DNA from 3 places in the Kitasatospora sp. NPDC051705 genome. Region 1 is predicted to be linked to each of the others. Evidence: riboswitches for the same ligand, from Rfam matches in the RefSeq annotation. Region 1 holds a riboswitch; each other region holds the start of a gene.
The links. A riboswitch is a leader RNA that binds a small molecule or an ion and turns the genes downstream of it on or off. The one in region 1 is predicted to bind cyclic di-AMP.

Region 1 (9,660 bases):
GGTCGGGGAGGTGGCGTCCTCGAAGTCGGCGAGCCAGATCCGCGCCCCGGAGTTGAGGGCGTTGATGACCATCTTGCGGTCGGTGGGGCCGGTGATCTCGACCCGGCGGTCCTGGAGGGCGCGGGGCGCCTCGGCGACCTTCCAGTCGCCGGCCCGGACGTCGGCGGTCTCGGGGAGGAAGTCCAGCGTGCCGGCCTGCGCGATCTCCGCCCGGCGCGCCTTCCGTCGGGCCAGGAGTTCCTGTCGGCGCGCCTCGAACGTGCGGTGGAGGCCCACGACGAAGGCGACGGCCTCCGGGGTGAGCACCTCCTCCGCCCGGTGGACGCGCGGACCGGCGACAGTGACGACCGGAGCGGCGGGAGAGGCGCCGACGGGTCCCTGATCTGTAGCCATGGGCAGGACACTCCTAAGCGGTTGAGCCTGGCGAAGGGAGCTCCGGTGGGAACTTCCTTGATCGGAACCCACCTGTCGGCGGGTTCGATTCTGTAAGGTGGAGACTAGTTTCCGCGATACAGAATTTCAACGGTTTGTTGATGTGATCGCCGGGACTCTACTCCTCCCCGACAGCGAAGGGAACGCCGGTGGTTGCGACCCCCGACACAGCATCGACGACGGGCACCGACCGCGCGAGCGGCGGCGTGCAGTCCGTCGAGCGCGCCTTCCAGCTCCTGGAGGCGCTGGCCGACTCCGGTGGTGTCGCCACGCTCAGCGAGCTCTCCACCAGCTCCGGCCTGCCGATGCCGACCATCCACCGCCTGGTTCGTACCCTCGTCCAGCAGGGCTATGTGCGCCAGGACACCGCGCGCCGCTACACCCTCGGCCCCCGGCTGATCCGCCTCGGCGAGACGGCCGGCCGCCTGCTCGGCAGCTGGGCCCGTCCCTACCTGGCCGAACTCATGGAGGCCACCGGCGAGACCGCCAACCTGGCGGTGCTGGAGGGCGGCGAGGTGGTCTACGTCGGGCAGGTGCAGTCGCGGCGCTCGATGCGGATGTTCACCGAGGTCGGCCGGCGGGTGCAGCCGCACTGCACCGGCGTCGGCAAGGCGTTGCTCGCCCAGCTGCCCGAGGAGGAGGCGCGCGCGGTGCTCGGCCCCAACCCGCTGCCCGCGCACACCGAGTACACCGTCACCGACCCGCAGGAGCTGCTGGAGCAGCTCGCCGAGGCGCGCGAGCGCGGCTACGTGGTCGACGACCAGGAGCAGGAGATCGGCGTGCGCTGCATCGCGCTCGCCGTACCGGGCGCGCCCACGCCCACCGCGCTCTCCGTCTCCGGCCCCGAGGCCCGGATCCGCGCGCTGGAGGAGCAGGCCGGCGCCTCCGCGCTCGTCCCGGTGATGCACCACATCGCGGCCCGGCTGGGGCAGGTCCTGGCTCCCTGAACGGGCTCAGCCCCTCTCCCGGTGCGCCGGAGGCCGGCCTGACCCCGGATGCGCCGCAGGCCGGACGGCCCCCGGTGCGCCGGAGGTCCGACGAGCCGACTTCCGGTGCACCGGTGCGCCCGTCCAGGCGAACGGCTGGCGGGTTGTCCGGGCCCCCGGCGGCCGCCCCGCCACCCTGGGTGCGGGCGCGGCGCGCGACGGCGCGGGCCGCCGGAGCGCAAGGGCACGGGTGAGTCGCGATGGAACGCAGGAGCACGGGGCGTCGGGGATCCGGCGGGGTCGGTGGGGCCGGGCTGGTCGCCGTGGTGGCGGCGGGTTGCGCGGTGGCGGTGCTGGCCGCCGGGCCGTCCTGGGCGCTGCGCCGCCCCGAGCCGCGGCCGGTGGTGGACGTCGGCGCGGCCCTGGTCAAGCCCTCGAACTCCGACCTGGAGGTGGTCCGGATCGACCCGGACCCCGCTCCGCCCGGTGGCAGCACGACGATCCACGCATTCGTCGGGAACGGCGGCCCCGACACCACCGCCTCGCCGTTCACCGTCGTGGTCACCCTGCCGGAGGGGGTCACCCCCGAGGAGCCGTTCTTCCCCGAGGACTGCGAGGTGTTCCAGAACGGCCACCGGGTGCGCTGCGTCTTCCCCGCGGGGCTGAAGTCGGGGCGCAGCGCGACCGCGCTCGTCCCGGTCCGCCTCTCCCCCGACCTCCCGCTCGGCACCCTCCAGGGCGGCTGGGTCGCGGTGCGCGGCGCGGACGACAAGGACGAGACCAACAACCGGAAGCCGTTCGAGATCAGGGTGGTCGAGACGACCAACGACTGAGCCGGTACGCCCGAGCGCCCGGGGCCGAGTGGTCGGCCCCGGGCGCTCGGGCGTCAGCAGCCGGGAACGGGCTGCCGGCGGTGATCACGTGAGCCGTCGGGCCCGAGCGGCTGGACCCGACGGCTCACGCGTCAGCGGTAGACCCGGACGTAGTCCGCGGCCATGCTGAGCGGCGTGGTCCCCTGCGGCGCCGGGTGGTACTGCCCCGCGCACACCGAGAGGTTGAGGATCAGGTACGCCGACCAGTTGGCGCCGACGCCCTTGCCGTCCGAGAAGACCTTGACGCCGTTGACGTACCAGTCGACCGAGTTGGCGCCGTAGTAGGTGCCGATCGTCACCCACTGGTCCTTCGCGACGGCACCGGCGTCGGTGTAGTACTTGGCGTTGCCGGGGTTGACGTGGTTGGTCAGCTCCAGCAGGTTCGGGTTGTCGGGGTGGTACTCGAAGGAGTCGATCTCCCCGTTGCCGTTCTTCCAGGTCCACAGGGCCGGCCAGGCACCGGAACCGGACGGCAGCTTGACCCGGGTCTCGGCGTAGTCGCCGGTCTTGACCTGGAAGCCCTCGCTGGAGCCCTCGGTGGTCAGGAAGCCCGCGTTCCAGGCCTGCTTGCCGTTCTCCAGGGTGGTGCCGCTCGGCGCGGCCGTGAAGGTGGCGACCCCGTTGGCGACGCTGACGTTGTTCTTGTTCAGCAGGTCGAGCTTGTTGTCGTCCGGGTTGTGGTTCCCGTACCTGTAGGCGGTGCTCTTGTCACCGACCCAGCGCGAGCCCCAGGTGATCGAGCTGTTGAACTCGTCGGACCAGGTCAGCGCCTTGCCCGCGACCGGGGAGGCCGGGGTGCCCGCCGAGGGGCTCGCCGTGGCACCGGGGGCGCTGGTGGGGGACGGCGTCGGGGTGGCGGTGGGAGCCGGGGTCGGGGTCGCCGTGCCGGAGACCACCAGCTGCTGCGAGGGCAGGTTGTGCCAGGCGCCGCCGAGGTCCTGCCAGAAGCCGAACTGGCTGTACGTCCCGGCCGGCAGCGCGCGGGCACCGCTGGTGAAGGACAGCCCGCTCGGGCAGATCTGCACGTTGGAGAGGTTGCCGGGGAAGTCCAGGTTGGTGCCGCGCGCGTCGCGCACGCCCACACCCACCGTCTTCGCGGTGACGCAGGCCGAGGAGTGGACGGTCAGCGAGGCGGTGGCGGCCTTGTTGGCGACCATCGTCGCGGGGGCCAGCCGGTCCTGGGTGACGGTCGGGGTGGTGGCGGCGTGGGCGGCGACGGTCGCCGGGAGGCCCAGCAGACCGGCACCGCTGACGGCGACCGCCCCGGTGGCGGCGAGGGCGGCGAAGCGGCCCCGGTGGGCCGGGCGGGCGTGGCGCGGCGTGCGGCGCCGGAGGGCAGGCTGGTGCATGGGGTGTCCTCTGCGACGCCTGCGAGGTGAGCTGTCGGGTTCGGGCTGCAGTTGCCCGGCCGCCGGTGGGAGCGGCTTCACCCCTAGCCGCGACCCGCACGCGGGAGAGCGTGCGGGCCGGGCGCTGACCTTGGTTCCCCCGCTCCCGTCCACTGTGGTCCTCGGTTGCCCGCCGGCGGGTGGACGGGACTCGGCGTCCCGGCGGCGGGGTCCGCGTGGCGGACGGCCGTTGCAGGCTAGGCAGACCGTCCGTGAACGGACAACTCTGCCGGGCGGGTTGTCGCGCAGCTCACAGTGGTGTCGATCAACGACGCTGCGTGGCGGTCGAGTTGATCATCCCCTCGGCCGAGCCGGGCGTCCACCCGGCTCCCGGCCTGCGCCGCCGGCGCCCGGCGACCGGAGGACGGCTCGCCGGTGCCGCCGAGGGACGTCCGGCGGGCGCCCGCCCGGTGCGCCCTCCGGCGCGGCCGACTCCCCCGGCCGCGCCCGGCACAACTGCACCCGCCGGGCTCGCCCGGTCGGATAAATTGGAGGTCCGACATCTTCCGCAGTGCACAAGACCCCACGGACCACCCGTGCGCACCCCACCGGGAACGAGGTACCGCCCCACCATGACCGCGCCCTTGCCCGCCTTCGCCGGCCGCACCTACCTCTTCCGGGCCGACAACGGCGCGGCCTTCCGCAACGCCTACTCGGCCGACGGCACGCGGCTGCGCTGGGAGGGCCTCGGCGAGTCCGCGGGCCAGTGGGAGGACGTGCGGCTGCACGTCGCCGAGGTGGCGCCGGAGATCTACTTCGTCAGCTGGACGGAGCAGAGCGGGATCACCGTCAGCCACGTGATGGACCTCGGCAGGCTGACGGTCCGCGCCTTCTGGACATTCGAGGGCGAGGGCGGCCGGGTGGGCGAGCTGCACACCGGGACCCTGGAGCGGGTGGCCTGACCGATCGGTCCGGGCGGTCCGGCCGGGGGCCGCTGCGGTCCGGAGCCGTTACGGTCAGGGGTCGGTCGGGCCTGGGCCGGGCTCGGGCCTGGGCCGGGCTCGGGCCTGGGCCGGTCGGACCGGGGCTCAGACGGTCTGGTTGGGCACCTTGAGGTGCTGGGACAGCCACTCGAGCGAGGAGGGCAGCAGCGCGCTCCACGTCTCGAAGTTGTGGCCGCCGTTCTCCAGCATGCTGTAGGACACCTTCATCGGGTCCTTCACCGCGTCGACGAAGGCCTCGGTCTCGCGCCGGTAGTCGCCGTCGCCCTTCTTGGTGCCGGCGAGGAGCACGGACACCTTCGGCTGCGGCAGGTTCTTCAGCCGCCACAACAGGTTCGCCTCGTTTCGGCGCTGGCTGCTGCCGCCGAACAGGTCCCCCGTGGTCGGGTCGTCCGCCGCGTCGTAGTAGGCGGAGAGCGCGACGGCCGTCGGGAAGACGTCGGGGTGGCGCATGGCCAGCTTGAGCGCGCAGTAGCCACCGGTGGAGTTGCCCATGAAGGCCCAGGCCTGCGGGTCCGCGGAGACCCGGTAGCTCGCCTGGATCGCCGAGGGGACGTCCTTGGTGAAGTAGGTGTCGGACTGCGCGCCGCCCGGGATGTCCTCGCACTCGGTGTCCTGCGGCAGGGCGGGCGAGGGGCGCACCAGGACCATGACGGTCGGCTGCATCCGGCCCTCCTGGAGCAGCTTGAGCGCCGCGCCGGGGTAGTTGAAGCGCGTGATCAGGTTCTCGGCGATCCCCGGGAACCCGGTGCTCACGATCACCGCCGGGAACTGCTTCTGCGCGTACTCCGGCTGGAAGTACTGCGGCGGCAGGTAGACGTAGCCCTCGGTGGAGAGGCGACTGACCGCGCCGTCGATCCGCACCTTGCGGATCTCCCCCGACTGGGCGGGCTCGCGGCCCATCGCGCCGCCGCCCTTGACGGAGGCGTGGCCGATCGTCTCCACGAGCAGGCGCCCGGAGGCGTCCGCCTTGTTGTGGATGACCACCGGTCCGGTGTCGCCGGTGCCCAGCAGGTCGTCCCAACTGCTGTAGAAAGCGAAGTAGTTGTTGGCCACCAGGCCGAGCGCGGCGAGCACCGCGAGCTGGGTCGCGAGCAGTGCGCCGATCCTCCCCAGGACCGCCTGCCAGGTCGCTCTCGCGAGTCTGGGCCAGAGCCAGACCGTGCCGGCCATCATCACGACGGCGATCAATACGGTCAGCGCCAACACCTTGTGGCTCGTCAGACCCATGTCCTGCTTGCTCCCACGCCTCGAACTCCAGTCCCCTCCGCTGGGGACATCCGAGGAGGTCACCCCGGTTCCCCCCGCCGGGGCGCGAGGATCAACCCTAGCGTCCGGCTGGGAGAAGGCTGACGACGGCTGGGAGGTCACGGGGAGTCTGCTGGTCGTTTCCGGGTAACGGATAACAGGTGACAGAGTTTGAAATCTGTTATCTGTTATCTGTCGTCTGAAATCTGTCAGCTGTCAGCTGTTGTCACCACGCGGGCGGACCGGGCCGGCGGGATGGCGGACGACGGCCACGGCCCGGCGCCGACCGTCGCCGCCCTACCGACACGCCGGCCACGCACCCCCTACCCTGAGCGTGCATCAGGTCGAGACGGACCGACACGGAAGGCGACCCATGGGCGGCTGGACGGACGACATCCGGGCACGGGTGCGGGAGCCCCGGATCTGGTACGTGGCGACCACCGGGGCGGACGGGGCCCCGCACGTCACGCCGATGTGGGTGGACCTGGCGGGCGACCGGGTGTTCTTCAACACCACCGTCGGGCGGGTCAAGGAGCTCAACCTCCGCCACGACCCCCGGCTCTGCCTCTCCCACGCCGATCCGGACGACCCGTACGACCGCGTCCAGATCCACGGCCGGGCCGTGGAGTTCGTGACCGGCGAGGAGGCGGACCGCCAGCTGGACCGCCTGGCCCGGAAGTACCTCGGCTCGGACCGCTACGAGTGGGGCGTGCCGGGCGAACGGCGCGTCACCGTGTTCGTCGAGCCCACCCGGATCCGCCGGGTCGTGGGGGTCGAACCACTGCCGGCCGCCGCCCGCCGGAGCGACTGACACGCCGGAGCCGGCGGGGGGTTCGAGGGCGTAGCGGCGCCGGGGGCGGAGCCACGCCCCCGGGGGGGGCTTCAGGACACCCGTTCCCAGAGCCGCAAACCGGCCGTGAGCTCCCGCATGCAGCGCGCGCCGAGGTCCTGCGGGGAGTCCGGGCCGGTGGCGGGCGCGTCGGAGGAGGCCCACTGCTCCAGGGCCACCCGGATCGCCGCGGTCGCGGCGGCGGCGGCCAGCCGGATCTCCAGCGGATCGGTGCCCGCCGGGCAGCGCTCGGCGAGGACGGCGCGCAGCCGCGCCTCGGAGTCGGCGTGGACGCGCTGCCAGGTGCCGTCCAGGCGCGGGTCGCGCAGCAGGCTGCGGGTCCACCGCATCATCTCGGCGCCCGCCTCGTCGACCGGCGTCAGCGACACCGCCGCCGCACTCTCCAGCGCCTCGCGCAGCGGCAGTCCGGCCGGGCTCTCGGCGAGCCGGTCGACCCACTGCCGTCCGCCCGCCGCGAGCAGCGGGGCCACGGCGTCCTCCTTGACCGAGAAGTACCGGTAGAAGGTGCGCAGCGAGATCCCCGCGGCGAGGGCGATCTCCTCGGCGGTGGTGGCCTCCGCCCCCTTGTCGGCGAAGAGCGCAGCGGCGGTGCGGGCGATGTCGAGCCGGGTGGCGTCACGGCGGCGCTGGGTGAGGGTCGGGCGTCCGGTCACGAGGGTCAGCCTACGCGGGACTGCGCCAGGTCGGCACGCCCTGGCCACATGGCTCGACAAGCCTTATTGGCACGTTATGCCACCTAGGCGTACCGTGTCTCTTGAGGTCGAGAGACCACGAACGAACGGAGTACCACCATGGAGCGCTTCAGCGGACGGAACGTCCTGATCACCGGCGGCGGCTCAGGCATCGGCCAGGCGACCGTGCACCGGATCCTCGCCGAGGGCGGACGGGTCGTCGCCGTCGACGTCGACGAGGACGGCCTGAAGAGGACCCTGGACCGCGCCACCACCGACGGAGTCGCGGACCGGCTGACCATCCAGGTCCTGGACATCTCGGACGAGCCGGCCGTCGTCACCGGCGTGGCCGCGGCGGTCGCCGGCCTCGGCGGGCTGGACGTCCTGGTGAACGCGGCGGGCATCCTCCGCTCCTCGCACACCCACGAGACCACCCTGGACTTCTGGAACGGGCTCCTCGCGGTCAACCTCACCGGCACCTTCCTGATGACCCGCGAGGCGCTCCCCGCCCTGCTCGCGGGCGGCAAGGGCGTGGTGGTCAACTTCAGCTCCACCTCGGCGAGCTTCGCCCACCCCTACATGGCCGCGTACGCCGCCACCAAGGGCGGCATCCAGTCCTTCACGCACGCCATCGCCGCCGAGTACGCCAAGCAGGGGCTGCGGGCGGTCTGCGTCGCACCGGGCAGCATCGACAGCGGCATGACCAACGACCCCGGCCTGCCCTCCGACGCCGACTTCAGCCTGCTGGCCAAGCTCTCCCCCGCCCTCGGTCAGGGCTTCGCCGGCCCGGAGACGGTGGCCGGGGTGATCGCGATGCTGGCCTCCGAGGACGGCGCCTTCGTCACCGGCACCGAGCTCCGCATCGACGGCGGCACGCACATGTGACACGCCGGGCCGCCGGTTCCCCGCCGCGCGGAACGGACGCGCCGGGCCCGCGTCGCTCCCCCGCGGGGGCGGCGCGGGCCCGGCGGCGCGTGCTGGCGAGGGTGGCTGGCAGGGGGCGCGTGAGGTCGCCGGGGTGGCTCGGGCGGTCAGGTCAGGGGCTTGGCCATGACGATCTCGCGCACGCCCGTGACCGCGTCGGCGCCGGTGTCCGGGGCCGTGTGGGCGTCGGTGCCCGCGGCCGGGGCCGTGCCGGCGTCCGCGGCAGCGTCCGCACCGGCGCACACGATGAAGCCGTGCCGGCGGTACAGGGCGAGCGCGGGCTCGTTCCCGGCCAGCACGGCGAGACGCAGCACGGTGCCCCCGGACGCCCGGGCCCAGCGCTCGACCTCCGCGATGAGCAGGTCGGCGACGCCCCGTCCGCGTGCCTGCGGCCCGACCCACACCGAGCGCAGCTCCCGTACGCCGTCCGGCCCCGGGACACCGTCCGCCAGGCCGATCGGGGTGCCGTTCGGGCCGCCCGGGCGCTCCGGACCGTCAGCGCCACCACCGGTCAGCAGGGCCGCCACGTGGTGCGCTCCCGGCAGGTGCAGTCGGGCCCGCCACCGCTCCTCGCCGCCGTGCCGCCAGTCCGCCAGGCGGGGCCGGAAGGCCTGCGGCGCGTCGGTGAGGGCGGCGAGGCGGAGGTCCCGCCACAGCGGCCAGTCGTCGGTCGTGAGGATCCGCAAGGTCACCATGGCGGTCACGGTAGTTCGCCGGGCGACGGGTGGACGGCCGCACCGCTTGGTGCCCGTCCGCGCCGGGGCGCGTGGTCAGGCATGCGGTCAGGGCGTGCGGTCAGGGCGTGCGCCAGTCGGCGGCGAAGGCTGCGGCCGGGTTGGTGACGAGGAGGAGTTCGGGCAGCTCGGGGCCGAACTCCCGGGCCAGCCTGGGTGCGAGGGCGGTCAGCAGGTGGGTGGGACCGGGAGCGTGCCGGGCGGACCTGGTGGTGGTGTCCCCGCCGAGCAGGAGCTGTCCGGCGTGGCCCGCCTCGGCGAGGGCGGCGATGGTGTCGAAGAGGTGGTGGTCGGTCGCGTGGTTGGCCCGTGAGGGGCCGTCCAGCGCGATGTAGGCGCCGGTGGCGGCGAGTTCGCGGTGCAGCCGCAGGTCGGGGAAGCGGTTGAGGTGGCCGAGCAGGACGTGTCGCGGCGCTACGCCGTGCCGGTCGCAGAGCAGGTCCACCACGTCCGGTGCGGCGGTGCCCAGTTCGTGGTGGACGGCGATCGGGGCGCCGGTCGCGTGGTGGGCCTGCGCCGCCGCCGCCAGGACCCGCCGGGTGTGTTCGGCCAGGCCGTGGTACTCGCCCGCAACCTTGATCAGCCCCGCCCGGACCCCCACGGGTGCTCCCGGCAAGCCGGTGGTGAGCTCTCTGGTGAAGCGCTCGGCGAGCCCGTCGTAGCGGGCGCCCAGG
Region 2 (9,660 bases), on a different contig from region 1:
AGGTCAGGCACCGCGGCCGCGTCGCCCAGCGCGAACACGCCCTCGAACTGCGGCACCCGCAGCTCCGCCGTCACCGCCAGTCGGCCGCGGACCGTCTCCGCGTCCAGCGTGCCGATCAGCGGGCTCGCGGCGACCCCGGCCGTCCAGATCAGCGTGCGGCAGGGGAGCACCCGGCCGTCGGTGAACTTGACCGACTCGGCGCCCACTTCGGCCACCGAGACGCCCAGCGAGACCTCGATGCCGCGCTCGCGCAGCACCTCCAGCGCGGCCGTGCCCAGCGCGTCGCCCAGCTCCGGCATCAGCTTCGGGGCGATGTCGATCAGGTGCCACTTGATCTGCCGGGCGTCCAGCCGGGGGTAGCGGCGGGCGGCGGCCGTGGTCAGGCGCTGCAGGCAGGCCGCCGTCTCGGTGCCGGCGTAGCCGCCGCCGACGACCACGAACTGCAGCCGGGACTCGCGCTCCCGCTGGTCCAGGGTGGCCGAGGCGAGGTCGAGTTGGGCGATCACGTGGTCGCGCACGTAGGCGGCCTCGGCGAGCGTCTTCATGCCGCGGGCGTAGTCCGTGAGGCCCGGGATGTCGAAGGTGCGGGTGACGCTGCCGGGGGCGAGCACCAGGTAGTCGTACTTCTGCGCCACCACCTCGTCGGTGATCTTGCGGACCACGCACACCTTGGCGGCCGGGTCCACGCCGATGGCGCCGCCGGGGACGATGTGGGTGCGGCGCAGCGACCGGCGCAGCGACACCGCCACGGACTGGGGGGTCAGCACGCCCGCCGCGACGTGCGGCAGCAGGGGCAGGTAGAGCTGGTAGCTGAACGGAGTGACCAGCGAGATCTCGGCCTCGGCCGGCGAGAGCTTGCGTTCGAGTCGGCGAGCGCACTCCAGGCCGGCGAAGCCACCGCCCACGATCAGGATCCGAGGTCGTTCCATCGCTCATCCCTTTGCCGTGCGGGTCGTGACCGCGAAGGTCCCCATTACTGTCCGCCACACTCGCACGGCGCAGCAGGGCCTGCCACCGGGGCGGGGCTGATGGGGGGTGAGGGGCCGGTGGGGGTGCGGGGAGCAGGGTGACGGGCCGGTGGTGCGGGCCGACGGCGCGGAGCGGCGGGGGCGGGAGGCACCGCTAGGCTGTCGGGCGTGCTCCCCGAGGTGACGGCGATCCGCTACGTGACGCCACTGCGAGAAGGCGGCTCGATGCCGGGCCTGGTCGAGGCCGACGACCGGCGGCTGTACGCGCTGAAATGGGTCGGCGCCGCGCAGGGGCGCAAGGCCCTGGTCGCGGAGGTGCTGGCCGGTGAGCTGGGCCGGCGGCTCGGGCTGCCGGTGCCGGAGCTGGTGACGATCGACCTGGACCCGGTGCTCGCCCGCAGCGAGCCCGACCAGCAGGTCCAGGACCAGATGCGCGCCAGCGGCGGCACCAACCTCGGCATGGCCTTCGTGAGCGGCGCGCTCAACTTCGACCCGCTCTGCTTCGAGGTGGACCCGGAGCTGGCCGGCCGGGTGATCTGGTTCGACGCGCTGATCGGCAACGTCGACCGCTCCTGGCGCAATCCGAACCTGCTGGTGGCGACCGGCGGGCTGCGGCTGATCGACCACGGCGCGAGCCTGATCTTCCACCACGCGTGGTCCGGGGCGGCGGCCTGGGTGCGCCGCCCGTACGACGCCTCCGACCACGCGCTGCTGCGCGCCCGGCCGGACCTGGCGGCCGCCGACGAGGTGCTCGCCCCGCTCGCCGAGGCGGCGGTCGAGGGGGCGGTGGCGCAGATCCCGGACGTCTGGCTGCTGGACGAACCGGGCTTCGACTCACCCGAGGCGGTGCGCGCCGCGTACCGCGACCAGCTGACCGGGCGCCTGGCCGGTCCGCGCGACTGGCTGCCGGAGGTGCCCGCATGACCGAGCCGAGGACGTCCGTGCCGTCGGCGGCCGTGGAGCTGCACGACTACGAGTACGCCGTGATCCGGGCGGTGCCGCGGGTCGAGCGCGGCGAGTGCGTCAACGTGGGGGTGCTGCTGTACTGCCGGCAGAACGCCCACCTCGCCGCGCGCACGCACCTGGACCAGGCCCGGCTGCTGGCGCTGGACCCGGTGGCGGACGTGCAGGGCGTGCGGCGGGCGCTGCACGGCATCGAGGCGGTGTGTGCGGGCGGCCCGCAGGCCGGTCCGGCGGAGGGGGACAGCCCCGGGCAGCGGTTCCGCTGGCTGACCGCGCCGCGCAGCGCGGTCGTCCAGCCGGGGCCGGTGCACACCGGGCTGACCGCGGACCCGGAGGCGGAGCTGCGGCGGCTCTTCGACCAGCTGGTCCTCTGAGGTCCGGTCCTCCGCCCTCCCCGGTCGTCCGCGGCCTTCCGCGGTCCTCCCGGTCCTCCGCGGTGACGGTTCCGCCTCCCCGGTGACGGTTGCCGTGGTCAAAGCTTGAGTTGGTGAAGCACTCCGCCGTACGCTGGTCCCATGGGTTCGACAGCGACGACGACCGTACCGACCAACGCCGAGTTGATGGAGGCGCTGGCCGCCGTCGGCGCGGCGTACTTCCAGGACTTCGCGGCCGCCGCCGCCCGGCACGGGCTCTCCTCGTCCCAGGCCAAGGCGCTGGGCTCGGTGCAGGAGCCGGTGCCGATGCGGGCGCTGGCCGGTCGGCTGGGCTGCGACGCGTCGAACGTCACCGGGATCGTGGACCGGCTGGAGTCGCTGGGCCTCGCCCACCGCGAGGCGGCGGCCGGTGACCGCCGGGTGAAGATCGTCGTGATCACGGACGAGGGCCGGGAGATCCTCACCCGGATCCGCGGCGAGATGGCCCGCACCCACCAGGCCTTCGAGGCGATGACCGACGAGCAGCGGATCGCGCTGCACTCGATCTGCGGGCAGGTCCTGCCGGTGCTGGCCGGGCGGGCGGGCACCGGGGCCTAGGACGCCGCAGCCCGGGCGTAGCGGCCCGGGCATGAGGCCCGGGCGTCGTGACCCGGGCACTGAGGCTCGGGCGCCGCGGGCGGGTGGGGCGCGGCCGCGGATCCGGCGGCGTTCCGGCTGACCTCGGCTGTTAGGCTTGCGAAGCGTGAGCGCGAAGCCCCAGATCCCCAATGTCCTGGCCTCCCGGTACGCCTCGGCGACCCTGGCCCAGCTGTGGTCCCCCGAGCACAAGGTGGTCCTCGAGCGCCACCTGTGGCTCGCCGTCCTGAAGGCCCAGCAGGACCTCGGTGTCGAGGTGCCGGCGAACGCCGTCGCCGACTACGAGCGGGTGATCGACCAGGTCGACCTCGGCTCGATCGCCGCCCGTGAGCGGATCACCCGCCACGACGTGAAGGCCCGGATCGAGGAGTTCAGCGAGCTCGCCGGCCACGAGCAGATCCACAAGGGCATGACGTCCCGGGACCTGACCGAGAACGTCGAGCAGCTGCAGGTCCGCCAGTCGCTGGAGCACGTGCGCGACCGCACGGTGGCCGTGCTGGTCCGGCTGGCCCGCCTGGCCGCCGAGCACTCCGAGCTGGTCATGGCCGGCCGCTCGCACAACGTGGCCGCGCAGGCCACCACTCTGGGCAAGCGCTTCGCCTCGATCGCCGACGAGCTGCTGGTCGCCTTCCGCCGCCTGGAGGAGCTGATCGCCCGCTACCCGCTGCGCGGGATCAAGGGCCCGGTCGGCACCGCCCAGGACATGCTGGACCTGCTCGGCGGCGACACCGCGAAGCTGGCCGAGCTGGAGCAGCGGGTCGCCGGCCACCTCGGCTTCGAGAACGTGCTGACCAGCGTCGGCCAGGTCTACCCGCGCTCGCTGGACTTCGAGGTGCTCACCGCCCTCGTCCAGCTGGCCGCCGCGCCGTCCAGCCTGGCCAAGACCATCCGTCTGATGGCCGGCCACGAGCTGGTCACGGAGGGCTTCAAGGAGGGCCAGGTCGGCTCCTCGGCGATGCCGCACAAGATGAACACCCGTTCCTGCGAGCGGGTCAACGGCCTCGCGGTCATCCTGCGCGGCTACGCCTCGATGACCGGCGAGCTGGCCGGCGACCAGTGGAACGAGGGCGACGTCTCCTGCTCCGTGGTGCGCCGGGTCGCGCTGCCGGACGCGTTCTTCGCCTTCGACGGCCTGCTGGAGACCTTCCTGACCGTCCTCGACGAGTTCGGCGCCTTCCCCGCCGTGATCGAGACCGAGCTGGACCGCTACCTGCCGTTCCTCGCCACCACCAAGGTGCTGATGGGTGCGGTGCGGGCGGGCGTCGGCCGGGAGACCGGGCACGAGGTCATCAAGGAGCACGCCGTCGCCTCCGCGCTGGCGATGCGTGCCGGCGCCCGGGAGAACGAGCTGCTGGACCGCCTGGCCGCCGACGAGCGGATCCCGCTGGACCGGGCCGCGCTGGACGCCCTGCTGGCCGACCGGCTCTCCTTCACCGGTGCGGCCGGTGCCCAGGTCGCCGAGGTCGTCCGCCAGGTGGAGGCCGTCGCCGCCGCCTACCCGGAGGCCGCCAAGTACGCGCCGGGCGACATCCTCTGACGTCGCCTCAGCCCGACGAGGGCCCCGCCGCCGTTCCGGTGGCGGGGCCCTCGTCCGTGTGCACGTGGCCCGGGTCGAGCGGCGGGGTGGTGCCGCAGGTCCACGCGCAGTCCGGCTCGGCGACGGGGTGGTCCTCCGGCGCGAGCACGTTTCCGCGGACGGTGGCGAGGGCGGTCAGCCCGCCGGCGCAGAGCAGACCGGCACAGATCAGCATCGCGGTGTGGAAGGCGGAGTCCACCGCGGACGGCACCCGGTAGGCGTCGCCGCTGAGCCCGGCGAGCGCCGGCAGGGCGGCGACCGCGAGCAGACCGGCCGCGCGGGCGGCGGCGTTGTTGACGCCGCTGGCGATGCCCGCGTGCCGCACCTCGACCGCGGCCAGCACCGTCGCGGTCAGCGGCGCCACCAGCAGGGTCATCCCGCAGCCCATCACCGTCACGGCCGGCAGCACGTCGGCCCAGTAGGTGGAGCCGGCGCCGATGCGCAGCATCAGCAGCACCCCGGCGGCGCACAGCAGCGGCCCGACGGTCAGCGGGATCCGCGGGCCGATCCGCTTGCCCAGCCGCCCGGCGCGCGCCGAGAACGTGAGCATCAGCACGGTGATCGGGACCAGGGCGAGGCCGGAGACCAGCGGGGAGAAGCCCGAGACGATCTGCAGCTGCACGACCAGCAGGAAGAACACCCCGCTGAACGCCGCGTAGACGCACAGGGTGACCAGGTTCACGGCGGTGAACAGCCGGGAGGAGAAGAGGCCGAGCGGCAGCATCGGCTCGGCGGCGCGGCGTTCGACCGTGAGGAAGGCCGCGCCGAGCACCAGCCCGACCGCTCCGGCGAACCAGACCGCGGGGGAGAGGCCCTCCCCGGCGGCGGTCAACGCGTAGGTGAGCGCACCGAGGGCGAGCGCGGCGAGCAGCGCACCGAGGACGTCGAAGCGACCGGTGGCGCTCTCGTCCCGGCTCTCCGGGACGTGCCGGGCGCCGACCGCGACGACGGCGGCCGCCAGCGGCAGGTTGAGCAGGAAGATCCACCGCCAGCCGGGGCCGTCCACCAGCCAGCCGCCGAGGAACGGGCCGACCGCCGCCGACACGCCGCCGAGCCCCGACCACAGGCCGACCGCCGCCGAGCGGTCCTCCGGGTGGAAGACGGCCTGCAGCATGGCGAGCGAACCGGGGGTGAGCAGCGCGCCGCCGATGCCCTGCACGGCGCGGGCCGCGACCAGCACCTGGATGGTGGGGGCGGCGGCGCAGGCCGCCGAGGCGGCGGCGAACCAGACCACCCCGATCAGGAACACCCGGCGCCGGCCGTACCGGTCGCCGAGCGCGCCGCCGAGCAGGATCAGCCCGGCGAGCGTCAGCAGATAGGCGTTCAGGGTCCATTGCAGGGAGGCGAGGGAGGCACCGAGGTCGGTGCCGATCCGGGGCAGCGCGACGTTCACCACGGTGCCGTCGAGCATCGCCATGCTGGAGCCGAGCACGGTTGCCAGGAGTACCCAGCGTCCCTGCGCGGTGCCCAGGCGCAGGGTGCCGGCCGCGGAGGTGGCCACGGCCCGATCCTGCGCCCCGCGGGGCCCGCGTGACAAGGGTCACCGGGGGGTGTGTCGACGGTGTGCGGTGCGTGAGCGAACGGTCGCGCAGCGGTGGCGGGATCGGCGCAGCGTCGTGGATCAGTGGCGCCGGGTGAATGGATTGTGCACGCACGGTGCAGCCGATCATTCGGAGTGTCACGGCCTCGGCGGGGATGGTTGTCCGTTCAAGAGATCGACATTGCTTCACCCGGACGGATGGGTTTTAGTTCAGCGACCGCCCGGCCAGTCCGGACGGATCCGCCGGGTGGAACGCCGAATCCTGCCGCTGCCCGGTGGTTCGAACTGAACTCTGTACGGCAGGAGCGGGGGACCCACAGGTAAGTCGCCGGACCGGGATCGGCACGCGCTTCGCGTACCGGATCCCAGGGCCGGCTTGGGGTGAAGCCGCGCATGCGGCCGGGCAACTCCAGCCCGAACCCGACAGCTCACCTCGCAGGCGTCGGAGAGGAAACTTCCATGCCTGCTCAGGCTCGTCGTATCGCCCTGCCCCGCGCCGCCCGCATCGGCATCGCCACCGCGGTCACCGGGGTCTCCTTCGCCCTTCCGCTCGTGGCCGCCGTGAGCGCCCAGGCGCACACCGCCCCGGCCGCCCCGGCCGCGCAGAGCTCCACCTGGACCGACGCCACCAGCGTCGACGCCAAGCCGGCCGCCCCGGCCGCCGCTCCCGTCACCGCCCCGGCCCAGGCCGAGAGCTACCGCGTCGTCAGCGGTGACACCCTGTCGAAGATCGCCGACGCCAAGCACGTCGACGGTGGCTGGCAGGCGCTGTACGAGCACAACCGCTCGGTCGTCGGCGGCAACCCGAACCTGATCTTCCCGGGTCAGCACCTCTCGATCGCCGGCCACGCCGCGCCGTCCGCGGACGCCGCCCCGGCGAAGCCCGCCGCCCCGGCCGCCCCGGCCAAGCCCGCCGCCCCGGCCAAGCCGAAGGCCCAGGTGCAGGCCAAGACCGAGGCCGCCAAGCCGTCCGCCCCGGTCCAGACCCAGGTGCAGACCGCCGCCCCGAAGCCGGCCGCCGCCGTCACCGCCGCCCCGGCCGCCGCCAGCACCTCGGGCTTCGTCGCCCCGCTGGCCAACCCGAAGCTGGGCACCGCCTACGGCGTGGCCGGTTCGATGTGGGCCTCCGGCCACCACACCGGCCAGGACTTCGTCGCCTCCACCGGCACCCCGCTGCGCGCCGTCGCCAACGGCGTCGTGGTGAAGGCCGGCAACGGTGGCGCCTACGGCAACGAGGTCGAGATCAAGCTCGCCGACGGCCACTACGCCGAGTACGCGCACCTCTCCTCGATCGGCGTGTCGATCGGTCAGACCGTCACCGTCGGCCAGCAGATCGGCCTCTCCGGTGCGACCGGCAACGTGACCGGCCCGCACCTGCACTTCGAGATCCGCACCGGCTCCGAGTACGGCTCGGACATCGACCCGGTCGCCTACCTGCGGGCGCACGGCGTCGCTCTCTGACCCTGACGGGTCGAGGGCCCGGTCCCGCCGGACGGGCCCTTCGGGACTACCGCTGATGCGGGGCGAAACGATCCTCCGGGATGGTCATGTCGGGTGACCGCTCGACCGGGTGATCGCCGCAACGGCGGACATGGGCGCGGGACACGCCCAGGCCGGCCCGGCTCGCGAGACCTCCCTCGCGAGCCGGGCCGGCCGCTGCCGTTTCCGCCGCCGTTCCCGGGGGCGTTCCCGGTGCGTCTCCGCTTCCGGCGCCGGCGCGCGCAACGGGCGGACGGCGCCGGGGGTGTGACGTCGGCCCCGGGGGCGTCCGCCGCCTGCCGCCTGTCGGCTGCCGTTCGCCGGGTGCCGTTCGCCGGGCTGCGGGTTCAGAGCCGGTGGACGGGCAGGCCCTGCTCCGCGGCGTTCAGCAGCTCGTGCACCCGCTGGCCGAACTCCTCGGTGTCGGCGACGGGTTCGGGGAAGACCAGGCGGACGTCGCGGTGGCCGTGCGGGTGGTCCAGGCGCAGCACCAGGCCGTGCCGGTCCAGGGCGAGCGGCCGGACGTCCGGCCGCCCGGCGAGCAGCGCCGGGTCGAGCAGCCGGGTGAGGACGGCGACGGCGTCCGCGTGGTCGTCGGCGAGGTGGGTGAGCAGTGCGGCCTCGTACCGGGCCAGCGGGTCGGGCGCGGCGTGGGCGAGGTCGGCGGCGGTGAGGGCGCCGGTGCCGTACGGGGTGGACAGGACGGCGTGGGCGACGTCCACGCGCAGGTGGACGCTGATGCCGTCGTCGGCGAGGTGGGCCAGGTGCAGCCGGCCGGCCAGGGTGAGGCGGGCGCGGATCCGGTCGCGGACGGCGACGGGGGAGACGTCGGTGACGTCGAGCACGACCGCGAGGCCGTCGGTCTCGCGCGCGGCGGCGGTGGAGAGCGGGGAGCCGAGCGGGGCGCGCAGGCGCAGCCGGGAGCCGTGGACGGAGACCGGGGTGTCCAGGTCGTGGTGCTCGCCGAGGGCGCGGACGGTGAGCGAGGAGGTCGCGGCGAGGAGGCTGTGGACCCGTTCGGCGGTGGTGGGCTCGGGCACCGGGGCGTCGTCGGTGGGCAGACTCATGACGGACCTCCAGTTGGTTAGGTGAGCCTAACCTAATCACCGTGGGAGGGTGTGGCAAGTGCCGCCCCGTCCGCGCCGTCCGAGCGGTGCGCGGAAGGGCCCGGACGCGCGGGGCGTCCGGGCCCTTCCGTCCGGGCGGCGGCGCTCAGCCGATCACGGCCTGGGCGTCGATCTCGACCAGCATCGGCTCCTGCGGCAGCTCGACGAAGACCGTCGTCCGGCAGGGCTTCACCCCGCCGGGCTTCACGTTCTCCTCGATGAACTCCGCGTAGACCTCGTTCATCAGCGGGAAGTCGGCCCGCTGCGTGAGGTAGACCCGGAACATCACCACGTCCTCGATGGTCGCGCCACCGGCCTCGACGATCGCCTTGACGTTCTCCAGCGTGCGCCGGGTCTGGGCCCGCACGTCGCCGCGGTACAGGTACTCGCCGGTCGCCGGGTCCTGCGGGCCCTGGCCGGAGACCTGGAGGATCGGGCCCTTGCGGACGCCCTGGGAGAACGTCCAGGCGGGCGCGGGGGCGCCGTCGGTGCGGATCTCGGTCTTGTCGGTCATCGGCTTCCTCGTGTTCTGGCGGTCGGTCAGGTACGGTCCGGGCGGCCGCAGTCGGCCGAGACGGCGCGGGCGGTGGCGAGCAGCTGCGGGAGGAGGTCCAGCACCTGCTCGTAGGGCAGCACGACGTCCGGGACGGAGATGGACGCGGCGGCGACGACCCGGCCGGTGACGTCCCGGATCGGCGCCGCCACGCAGTTGATGAACGCCTCGTGTTCGGCGTGGTCCTGCGCCCAGCCCTGGGCGGCCACCCGCTCCAGCTCGGCGAGCAGCTCCTCGGGCGTGGTGAGGGTGCGGGCGGTGTGCGGGGTGAAGTCGATCCCGGCGACCACCCGGCGGCGCTCCGGCAGCGGCAGGTCGGCGAGCAGCACCTTGGAGACGGCGGCGCTGTGCAGGGCGGCGCGCAGGCCGATCCGGGAGTACATCCTGACGGGGTGCCGGGAGTCGAACTTGTCGATGTAGACCACCTCGCCGCCCTCGTACGCGGCCAGGTGCACGGTCTGGCCG
Region 3 (9,660 bases), on a different contig from region 1:
GTGGGGTTAACCCCCCGGTCCGGGGCCGCGCTCAGCCGGGCGGGTCACCCGGCCGGGCCGGCCCACTCCCCGGTGGTCAGCGCGTACCGGTGCACGCCGGACCGGACGCCGCCCCCGGGCGGGTCGTGCCGGACCGGCCCCTGCGCCCGGAACCCGAGCCGGGTGAGCACCGCGGCGGAGGCCCGGTTGTCCACGTCGACCCGGGCGGTGAGGCGGCGCAGGCCGAGGGCGCCGAAGGCCAGCCCGCAGAGCAGGCCGACGACCTCGCCCGCGTGACCGCGTCCGCGGGCCCCGCGGCCGACCGCGTAGCCGAGCTCGGCGCGGCGGCCGGTGCCGAGGGTCAGGGAGGCGTGGGCGATCGGGGTGGCGTCCGCCGGGTCCTCGGCGTCCTCGCGCCGGGTGACGGCGAGCTGGTACGTCCGCCGTTCCCGCGCGAGCGCCTCCTCCAGGTAGAGCTCGATCTGGTCGGCGCAGGTCTCGCGGTCCCAGGGGTCGAACGGGAGGTACCGGGTGACCTCCGGGTCGCCGAACAGCGCGTGCAGCGCGTCCACGTCCCCGGGGGTGTGGTGGTACTCGCGGATGGCCAGTCGGGAGCCGGTGAGTCGTACGGGGACCATGGCTGGCGACCCTACCCCCGGCCAGCGGTTACCGTTCGGGCTATGAACGACGAAGACCTGCGGCTCGCCCCGCGCACCAGGGCCGCCGACCTGCTCGCCTGGGCGGCGGCGGAGGGCCGCGCCCCGGTGGCCGAGGGGCCGCTGCGAGCCGTCCTGGCCCTGCTGGAGCTGGGCGGGGGCAGGATGCACGACGGCTGGCCCGAGCTGACCTCGAACGCGGTGGAGCACCTGCTCTACGAGCGTCTCCACCTCTACGTCCAGCCCGGGCCGGAGACGGACCCGCTGGCGTACGGCGCCGCGGTCGAGCTGCTGGTGGACCACCAGCGGGCGGCCCGGCGGCTGAACGCCAAGCGGCAGGAGCGGCTGCACGCCGAGGCCGAGTGGCAGGGCGAGGTCGCGGCCGGGCTGCTGCGCCGGGCCGACCTGGTGACCTGGCCCCGGCTGTACGCGCTGCTGCTGCACGCGTACGAGGTGGACGTCGCGGACCCGGCGGCGGTGCGGGCCTGGCTGGACGGCTTCCGGGAGCTGGCGGAGGAGGAGCGGCTGGCGGCGATCGCCGCGCTGGTCCCGACCGGCTGGCTGGACGAGCTGGACGAGCAGGGCTGGGGGCCGGCCCGGGTGCTGTCGGTCGGCATGGCGACGGACGGCGCGCGCCGGCTGCTGGAGCAGGGTCTGATGCGGCGCAGCTACCGCAACCTGGCGGAGCTGACCGCCGCGGGCCGGCCGATGCCGGACGAACTGTCCGGGGGCTTCGGGGAGTTCGAGGAGGCTGCGGCGCAGGCCGCGCTCGACCTGTGCGGCGAGTGGACCGTCCCGGGGCTGGCGCGGCTGCTTCTGGAGGAGTTCCCGGACCTCGCACCGGAGCCGGGGCAGGAGGAGATCGACGCCTACCTGGCGGGGCTGCCGCAGGAGTAGCCGCCCGCGGGGCGACGTGCCGGAGCCCCGGCCGCACGCGTGCGGCCGGGGCTCCGGTCCGTTCGGGTCCGCCGCGGTCGGCGGGGGCCGGTGGGGGCGCCGGCTCAGGGGGTGAGGCCGCGCTGCTCCAGCCAGGTCTCCGGGTCGACCGGGGCGCCGCCGCCGGGGCGGACCTCCAGGTGCAGGTGGGGGCCGGTGACGTTGCCGGTGGCGCCGACCTTGCCGATCTGCTGGCCGGAGGTGACCTTGCCGGAGCCCTTGATGATCGAGGAGAGGTGGCAGTACCAGATCTCGGTGCCGTCGGGCAGGGTCTCGACGATCCGGTAGCCGTACGAACCGGACCAGCCGGCCGAGGTGATGGTGCCCTGGCCGACCGCGAAGACCGGGGTCCCGGTGTCGGCGGCGAAGTCCAGACCGGTGTGCAGGTGGGCCCAGTAGCGGGCGCTCTGGCCGTAGTGGGCGGAGAGGTTGTAGTCCTTCACCGGCAGGGTGAGGGCGGCGGCCTTGGCCCGCTCGGCCTCCTCGGCGGCCCGCTTGGCCTCGGCCTCCTTGGCGGCGGCCTTGGCCTCGGCCTCCTTGGCGGCCTGGACGCGGGCGCCCTCCTCGGCGGCGGTGCGCTGGCTGTCGGCCTGCTGCTGGATCCGGGCGGCGAGCGCGAGCCCGGGGTCGGCGGAGAGGGCGACCGGGGTCTCGTCGGGGGCCTCGACGGCGGGCGCGGCAGCCGGGGTGGCGGAGGCGAAGCCGGTGGCGCCCAGGGTGGCCGCGACGGCGGTGACGCCGAGCAGCGGGGAGGCTCCGCGGGTCTGACGCGGCATCCGGTGCCGGTTGGCGTCGGCTTCCGGGGCGGGGTGCTCCAGGTCGGCCATGCCGGGGTGGTCGAGGAGCCGGGTACCGGCTGCGGGGCCGGCCGGGTGTGCCGGGGTGTGCGTCGACGCCACGGAGGCGCGCTCCTTTCCTTCCTTCGCGCCTACCGGGTTAGCTGACGGGTTCGGAGCAGGAAGGTCTCCTACGGCCGGGCCTGGGCCCCGCCGATTCACCCCAAGGAACGTGGTTCCCCGGCTCCCTGGCCTGCCCGGAGGCCGGCCGGCGGGATTAGGCGACGGCGCACGGTGCCGTCTGGGTACGGCGTTGACGACCGCGCTGCGTTATCAAACGTTAATCCTAGGGCGCCCCGATTCCAAGCCGTCCGCCCGGGACGACCGCAGATGACCAGGGCGCCCTGGTAGGTGATGGCGGGTTTTGTCCCCATTGACCGGCATTGAGCCGCTCGACGTGATCGAACGTCAGCGAACGACCCCCCATCTGAGTACGCCTACTCATGTGCGGACCGATCACCCCGCCGCATCCTGACGCCATGAACGCACCGATGCAGTCCCGCACCACGGCCGCGTACTACATCCAGGCCGTGCTCTCCTTCGCGCTGTCCGGCGGAGCCCTCGCCGTCGGGATCGCCTACCTGCCGGTCGGCGGCTGGACCCGCGCCTTCCTGGCGATCGGGCTCCTCTACACCGTCACCTCGTCCTTCACGCTCGCCAAGGTGGTCCGGGACCGGCAGGAGACCAACGAGATCGTCACCCGGGTGGACCAGGCCCGGCTGGAGAAGCTGCTCAGCGAGCACGACCCGTTCAAGGTCGACGGGGTCTGAGCGGGCACCGCGGGACCCCGGGGGCGGACGGCACCGAGGGCTTGACGGCTAAGGCTATTAGCCTTAGCTTTATGGCTATCGGCAGACGCCGACGACCCGCAGCGGCGGTCCCAGGAGGCCCACCATGAACGCCACCAGCGCCACCAGCACCCAGTACCTCGACGTCCCCGGCGGGCGCATCGCCTACGACGACACCCGGCAGGGCGACGGCGCCCCCGTCGTCCTGCTCCCCGGGATGCTCGACACCCGCGCCGCCTACCGGCACCTGCACCCGCTGCTGACCGCCGCCGGCCACCGCGTCATCACCATGGACCTGCGCGGCTTCGGCGAGTCGTCGATCGTCTGGGACGACTACTCACCCGCCGCCATCGCCACCGACGTCCTGGCCCTGCTGAACCACCTCGGCATCGAACGCGCCGTGCTCGTCGGCAACTCCTACACCGGCGCGACCGTCGTCAAGGTCGCCGGTGACGCCCCGCAGCGGGTCGCCGGGATCGCCCTTATCGACGCCTTCGTCGAGAACCCCCCGGCCAACGCCCTCATGCGCGGCGTCGTCCGCGCGATGGGCGCCCTGATCGTCCACTGGCCGGCCTTCTGGGGCTTCTACCACCGCAAGCTCGCCTTCCCCGGTGCCAGGCCCGCCGACTTCGACGCCTACGTCGACGGACTCGTCGCCGCCATGCGCACCCCGGGCCGCCGGACGGCCACCCGCGGACACGTCTCCGGCGACTCCGCGCCGATCGGCTGGACCGCCGCCGTCCGCTGCCCCGCGCTCGTCGTCATGGGCGGCAAGGACCCCGACTTCCCCGACCCGGAGGCCGTCGCCGACCGGCAGACCGCGGCGCTCGGCGCCCGGAAGGTCATGATCGAGGGATCCGGCCACTACCCGATGGCCGACGCCCCGGAGGCCACCGCCGGCGCCCTGCTGCCCTTCCTCGCCGAGCTCGCCTGACGCCTGACGCCCGGCCCCGGCCGCGGGCCCGCTCGCCCGAGCCCGGTCCGCCCCGCCGCGCCCGGGCCCGCCCCGGTCGTCCGCACCGCCCGCCCGCCCGTCCGCCCGTCCACGGAGAGACCGCACCATGCCCCGAGTAGGACTGACCCCCGACCAGGTCGTCGGCCACGCCCTCGCCCTCATCGACGAACAGGGCTCCGAAGCCCTCACCCTGGCCGCCGTCGCGGCCCGGGCCGGGGTCGCCACCCCCTCGCTCTACAAGCACGTCAGCGGCGGGCTCGCCGAGCTGCGCCGGCTGCTCGCCGTCCGGGTCACCGAGGAGCTCGCGGACCGGCTGGCCGAGGCCGCCGTCGGCCGCAGCGGGGACGACGCCGTCGCCGCCGTCCTGCGCGCCTACCACGCGTACGCCGCCGAGCACCCGCACCGCTACGCCGCGCTGCCCCAGGCCCCGCAGCCCGACGACGACCTCTCCCGCGCGGCGGCCCGGCTGGTGGGCGTGATCATCGCCGTCCTCCGGGAGTACGGCCTCGACGGCCCGGAGGTGATCCACGCGGCGCGCACCGTCCGCTCCGTCGCCCACGGCTTCGCCTCGCTCTCCATCGCCGGCGCCTTCCAGCTCGCCGAGGACCTCACCACCACCCACGACCGGCTGATCAGCACCCTCACCACCGGCCTGCGCTCCTGGCCCTCGGCCTGAGCCCGCCGCCGGGGCGCCGACCGGCCCGGGCCCGCGGCGGGGAGGGCGGGAGCACCGGTGCCGGTGGGGCTGCGGGGGCGCCGTTCACCCGCTTCAGCACCCACTTGAGAAATAAGGTATTAAGAATTAAGTGCCCCTCCGGGCACCCAAAGGGCACCCACCACCCTCCTCGGAACGGAAAGGCCGGGTATCCGATGGACCTGACCTCGCCGTGGCTCCCCCCGTCCGAGGACGACAGCCGGACGCAGCCCAGCAGTCCGGGCGGCCGCAGCGCCATGCGCTGCGTGCGCTTACTGCTCTCCTGCACCACCGCCGCCGAGCTGCTCGGCACCGTCCTCGCCGAGGGCCCCGGCTGGATCACCGGCGAGGGTTCCGCGCTCTACCTGCTGGACCCGGCCGGAATGCTCCGGCTGACGGCCTCGCACGGCCTGCCGGACTGGGCCCACGAGCGGTACAGCACCGTCGACCCGGCCGGCGACCTCCCCGCCGCGATGGCGCTGCGGCTGCGCCGCCCCTACCTGCTCACCCCCGAGCACACCAGCGTCGACTACCCGAACCGGAACGCCGGCATGGGTACCGGGATGGTCGCCGTGATCACCCTGCCGATGATCGTCGACGAGCGGCCGGTCGGCGTGCTCGCCCTGGCGCTGGCCCACCGGGGCACCGTCCCCCGCCGCGACCTGGACGTCCTGGAGACCATCGGCGACGCCTGCGCCCACCGGCTGTCCCACCTGCTCGACCACGCGGACGCCCGGCGCCCGCAGGGCCCCGCGCCGGCCCCCGAGGACTCCGGCCGGCCCGCCGGCCTGGCCCACCCGATGCTGTCGCTGGCCGTCCGGGCCGCCGGGCACGGCGCCTTCGAGCGCGACCTCGTCACCGGGGAGAGCTACTGGGACGCCGAGGCGTTCCGGATCACCGGCCAGCCGGCCGCCCCGGACGGCGCCGCCCCGGAACTGGACCGGATCGTCCACCCCGAGGACCTGCCGGACGTCCAGGCGGCGGTCGCCGAGGCGCTCGCCACCGGCGGGCGGTACCGGATCGCGTACCGGGTGCTGCGCGGGGGCGGCCGGGCGGCCAGCATCGAGGAGACCGGCGAGGTGATGCTGGACGTCCACGGCCGCCCCGTCCGGATCGCAGGGCTGTTCGCCGACCGCGAGCACGGCCGCAGGCCCGGGCGGGAGCGCCCGGAGGAGCCCGCGGGTGCTCCCACCGGCCCCGGCTCGCCCACCGCCCGCGCCGGCGCCGCCCCCGCCGGCGCCGCGCCCGACACGGCCCGGCGCGACGCCCCGGCCACCGCCCGGACCGCCCTGCTGCTGGCACTCACCCGCGCCCTGTCCCGGGCGGTGACCGTCCGGGACGTCACCACCACCGTCACCGACGTCGCCCGACCGGCCTTCGGCGCCGCCAGCATCGTGCTGGACCTGGTGGACGAGGGCCGGCTGCTGCCCGTCTCGCACACCGTGTACGGGGGCCCGCGCCGCACCGAACTGACCCGGCTCGCGGACCTCTCCGAGGGCGTGATGCAGCACGCCCTGACCCGCTCCGCCCCGCTGTTCAGCGAACCCGGCGCGGCCCGCGGCCAGCGCGGCCCGCTGACCCCGGCCGCCTGGGCGGTGCTGCCGCTGATCGCCTCCGGGCGGCAGGTGGGCTCCTGCCTGATCACCTTCGCCACCGAGCGCGCCTTCAGCCGGGAGGACCGCACCCTGTACTCGGCCTTCGCCGGGATCCTGGCGCAGTCCCTGGAGCGGGCCCGGCTGTACGACACCCACCACCACCGGGCCACCCAGCTGCAGCGCGCGATGCTCCCGCGCACGCTGCCCCGGCTGCCCGGGATCGCCAGTGCCGCCCGCTACCTGCCGAGCACCGAGGGCATGCAGATCGGCGGCGACTGGTACGACCTGCTCCGGCTGCCGGACGGCCGGATCGGGCTGGTGATCGGCGACGTCCAGGGTCACAACGCCGAGGCGACGGCGGTGATGGGCCAGCTGCGCAGCGGTCTGCGCGCGTACGCGACGGACGGGCACGACCCGGCCGCCACGCTGGCCCGGACCAGCCGGCTGCTGGCCGAGCTGGACACCGACCTGTTCGCGACCTGCCTCTACCTGACCCTGGACCCGGCCGACGGGGCGCTGACCGCCGCCCGGGCCGGGCACCCGCCGCCGGTCCGGGTCGCGGACGCCCGGGCCGTCGAGCTGGACGTGCCGGGCGGGCCGCCGCTGGGCGTGGACCCGGGGCAGCCGTACCCGCTCACGGTCGGCCGACTGGCGGTCGGCGAGACGCTGCTGGCGTACACCGACGGACTGGTCGAGGACCGCGAGGAGGACTACGACGAGTCGGTGCAGCGGATGCTCGGCGGGCTGGAGCTGTGGGCCCGCCGGACCGGCCCGGACCGGATCGGCGCGGCGCCCGCGCTCGAACGGCTGGCGGACCTGCTGACCCTGAACGTGACCGAGCGGCGGTCCCGGCCGGACGACGTGGCCCTGCTGCTCCTGCACCGGACGTCGCCCCTTCCGTAACACCGTGCACACGTTCCCCCCACATCACCGGATGCGACTCGGCCATTCGCGACCCGCTCCGGGCCCGGCCCCACGAGCACCCGGGCGGGGCGGATCGTCCCCGGGCGCCCCGATCGCGTCCGAACGACGCCGGTTTGACGCCGTATTGACTGGATATTGACGAGATCCGGTCACTTGGCGAGATCCGTTCACACCTTCGTAGGATCATCACCCTAGAATTCGCCGCGTGACGATGACTCAGTGGTGCGCAACGGCAACCGGCGTGCTCGCCGTCCTCGCCCTCGTGGCCGCCGCGCGGTACCGCGCCGTGTCCGTCACCCACCGCCGCCGCGCCGACCGGCTGCGGCGCGACCTCGCCCGGCTCCGGGAGGAGCTCGGCACCGAACTCTCCCGCCGCGGAGCCGACCTGGCCGCCGTCCAGCAGGAGCAGGAGCACACCGCCTCCACCCAGCGGGCCTTCCTCAGCGTGGCCCGCCGCATCCTCGTCATGGCCCACGACCAGCAGGCCCTGCTCGACGAGATGGAACGCACCCACGACGACCCGGCACTGCTGGAGGGCCTGCTCAAGGCGGACCACGCCGCGGCCCAACAGGCCAGGCTCGCCCAGACCCTGGCCGTCCTGTGCGGGGCCCGGGCCGGCCGCCACTGGCCCGAACCGGTCTCCCTGGAGGACGTCGTGCGCGGCGCCCAGTCGCGGATCCTGCCGTTCCAGCGGGTGGTCGTCCGCAGCCGGATCGAGACCGCCGTCGTCGGCGCCGCCGCCGAGGCCCTGATCCACGCCGTCGCCGAGCTGCTGGACAACGCCACCCGCTACTCCCCGCCCAGCACCCAGGTGTTCGTCACCCTGATGCCGGTGCACAACGGCGCCGTCATCGAGATCGACGACGGCGGCGTCGGCATGCCGGAGCAGGCCGTCGCCAAGGCCGCCGACGCCCTGGCCGGGGGCAGCACCCTGGAGGTCTCCCGGCTGGGCGAGGTGCCGCAGCTGGGCCTGGCCGCCGTCGGCCGCCTCGCCGAGCAGTACGGCTTCCGGGTCACCCTCAGCTCGGCGCCGTCCCCGTACGGCGGCGTCCGGGTCGTCGTGCTGCTGCCGAACGCCCTGCTCACCGAACCGCTGCCGCCCACCGTCCCCGGCCTCGGACCGGACGACCGGGCGTTCACCGCCGACCCCCGCCCGGCCGGCCACCCCGCCGACCACCCCCTGGTGGAGGCGCCGCCGGCCGGCCGACCCCCCGCAGCCGCGGACACCCCGCCGCCGCTGCCCCGCCGGAGCCACCGGCGCGACCGCGCCGCCCGCCCCGCCCAGCACGCCTCTCCCCCGCCCCCGCCCGCCCCGCCGCACCGCTCGGCCCGGGACGCGCAGGCGTTCATGGCGATGTTCCAGGCCGGCACCGCCAGCGGCCGATCGGCCGCCCGCGCCCAGGCCCAGCCCGACCCTTCCCTGCCCGCCTCCCCCCGACTTCCCCAGCGCTCCGGAGAGTTCCATGACCACCACCCCTGACCTCGGCTGGCTGCTCGCCGACATCGTCAACGTCCCGCAGGTCCAGCACGCCGTCGTCGTCTCCAACGACGGCCTGGAGATCGGGCGCAGCACGAACATCGCGCGGGAGGACGCCGAACGGCTCGCCGCCGCCTGCTCCGGGCTGCAGTCGCTGGCCCGCGGCGTCGCCGTCGGGTTCGGCGGGCCGGCCAGCGCCACCCGGCAGATCATCATCGAGTACGGCGGCGGCTACCTGTTCATCGTCGCCGCCGGTGCCGGGGCGCACCTGGCCGTGGTGACCGGCGAGGCCGTGGACGCCGGCCTGGTCGCGTACCAGATGCAGGTCCTGGTCGAGCGGATCGGCAGCCACCTCACCAGCCCGCCGCGCGTCGACCACGCGGCGGGGGGGCACCGGTGAGCGGGCCGGTCCGGCCCTACGTCATCACCGGCGGCCGCAGCCGGCCCACCCGGGCCGAGCTGGCCGTCGAGAGCCTGGTCAGCGCGTTAGCCGACCCGCCGGAGCTCCCCGAGCACGCACTGCTCAACCGGGAGCACCGGCGCATCCTGGCGCTCTGCCACAGCCTGCTGTCCATCGCCGAGGTGGCGGCCCACCTGGGGCTGCCGCTCGGCGTCGTCAAGGTCCTGGTCGGCGACCTCTGGGACCTCGGCGCCGTGCAGGTGCTCCCGCCCGTCCCGCAGGCCGAACGCCTGCCCGCAACCCTCCTGGAAGAGGTGCTCGTTGGCCTCCGCCAACTCCGCTGAAGCCGGGGCCGCCCCCGGGACGACCGGGGCCCACGGCTCCACCGACGGCCGGTCCGGCGGGCCGCGGTACCTGCCG

Region 2: linked by a shared signal. The riboswitch ahead of ACIA8Q_RS22335 (peptidoglycan DD-metalloendopeptidase family protein) and the one ahead of ACIA8Q_RS03880 (hypothetical protein) in region 1 are both predicted to bind cyclic di-AMP.
Region 3: linked by a shared signal. The riboswitch ahead of ACIA8Q_RS32795 (M23 family metallopeptidase) and the one ahead of ACIA8Q_RS03880 (hypothetical protein) in region 1 are both predicted to bind cyclic di-AMP.

The regions. Positions count from the first base shown of each region.
Region 1 covers NZ_JBITCO010000002.1:277,680-287,339, reverse strand. Annotated here, with positions in the region: gene aceB (malate synthase A) at 1-393, opposite strand, end outside; gene ACIA8Q_RS03890 (IclR family transcriptional regulator) at 582-1,379, shown strand; gene ACIA8Q_RS03885 (hypothetical protein) at 1,619-2,191, shown strand; gene ACIA8Q_RS03880 (hypothetical protein) at 2,323-3,579, opposite strand; cyclic di-AMP (ydaO/yuaA leader) riboswitch at 3,588-3,746, opposite strand; gene ACIA8Q_RS03875 (MoaF-related domain-containing protein) at 4,191-4,520, shown strand; gene ACIA8Q_RS03870 (alpha/beta hydrolase-fold protein) at 4,647-5,789, opposite strand; gene ACIA8Q_RS03865 (PPOX class F420-dependent oxidoreductase) at 6,181-6,618, shown strand; gene ACIA8Q_RS03860 (TetR family transcriptional regulator) at 6,690-7,310, opposite strand; gene ACIA8Q_RS03855 (SDR family oxidoreductase) at 7,449-8,213, shown strand; gene ACIA8Q_RS03850 (GNAT family N-acetyltransferase) at 8,360-8,947, opposite strand; gene ACIA8Q_RS03845 (phosphotriesterase) at 9,048-9,660, opposite strand, start outside.
Region 2 covers NZ_JBITCO010000018.1:30,417-40,076, forward strand. Annotated here, with positions in the region: gene ACIA8Q_RS22305 (NAD(P)/FAD-dependent oxidoreductase) at 1-929, opposite strand, end outside; gene ACIA8Q_RS22310 (HipA family kinase) at 1,137-1,892, shown strand; gene ACIA8Q_RS22315 (DUF3037 domain-containing protein) at 1,889-2,305, shown strand; gene ACIA8Q_RS22320 (MarR family transcriptional regulator) at 2,447-2,902, shown strand; gene purB (adenylosuccinate lyase) at 3,048-4,478, shown strand; gene ACIA8Q_RS22330 (MFS transporter) at 4,486-6,018, opposite strand; cyclic di-AMP (ydaO/yuaA leader) riboswitch at 6,331-6,514, shown strand; gene ACIA8Q_RS22335 (peptidoglycan DD-metalloendopeptidase family protein) at 6,517-7,518, shown strand; gene ACIA8Q_RS22340 (DUF2470 domain-containing protein) at 7,884-8,603, opposite strand; gene ACIA8Q_RS22345 (RidA family protein) at 8,749-9,156, opposite strand; gene ACIA8Q_RS22350 (IclR family transcriptional regulator) at 9,183-9,660, opposite strand, start outside.
Region 3 covers NZ_JBITCO010000046.1:3,692-13,351, reverse strand. Annotated here, with positions in the region: gene ACIA8Q_RS32805 (GNAT family N-acetyltransferase) at 45-617, opposite strand; gene ACIA8Q_RS32800 (hypothetical protein) at 660-1,532, shown strand; gene ACIA8Q_RS32795 (M23 family metallopeptidase) at 1,637-2,470, opposite strand; cyclic di-AMP (ydaO/yuaA leader) riboswitch at 2,483-2,641, opposite strand; gene ACIA8Q_RS32790 (YiaA/YiaB family inner membrane protein) at 2,887-3,177, shown strand; gene ACIA8Q_RS32785 (alpha/beta hydrolase) at 3,302-4,129, shown strand; gene ACIA8Q_RS32780 (TetR-like C-terminal domain-containing protein) at 4,257-4,826, shown strand; gene ACIA8Q_RS32775 (SpoIIE family protein phosphatase) at 5,021-7,342, shown strand; gene ACIA8Q_RS32770 (sensor histidine kinase) at 7,575-8,843, shown strand; gene ACIA8Q_RS32765 (roadblock/LC7 domain-containing protein) at 8,827-9,240, shown strand; gene ACIA8Q_RS32760 (DUF742 domain-containing protein) at 9,237-9,584, shown strand; gene ACIA8Q_RS32755 (ATP/GTP-binding protein) at 9,562-9,660, shown strand, end outside.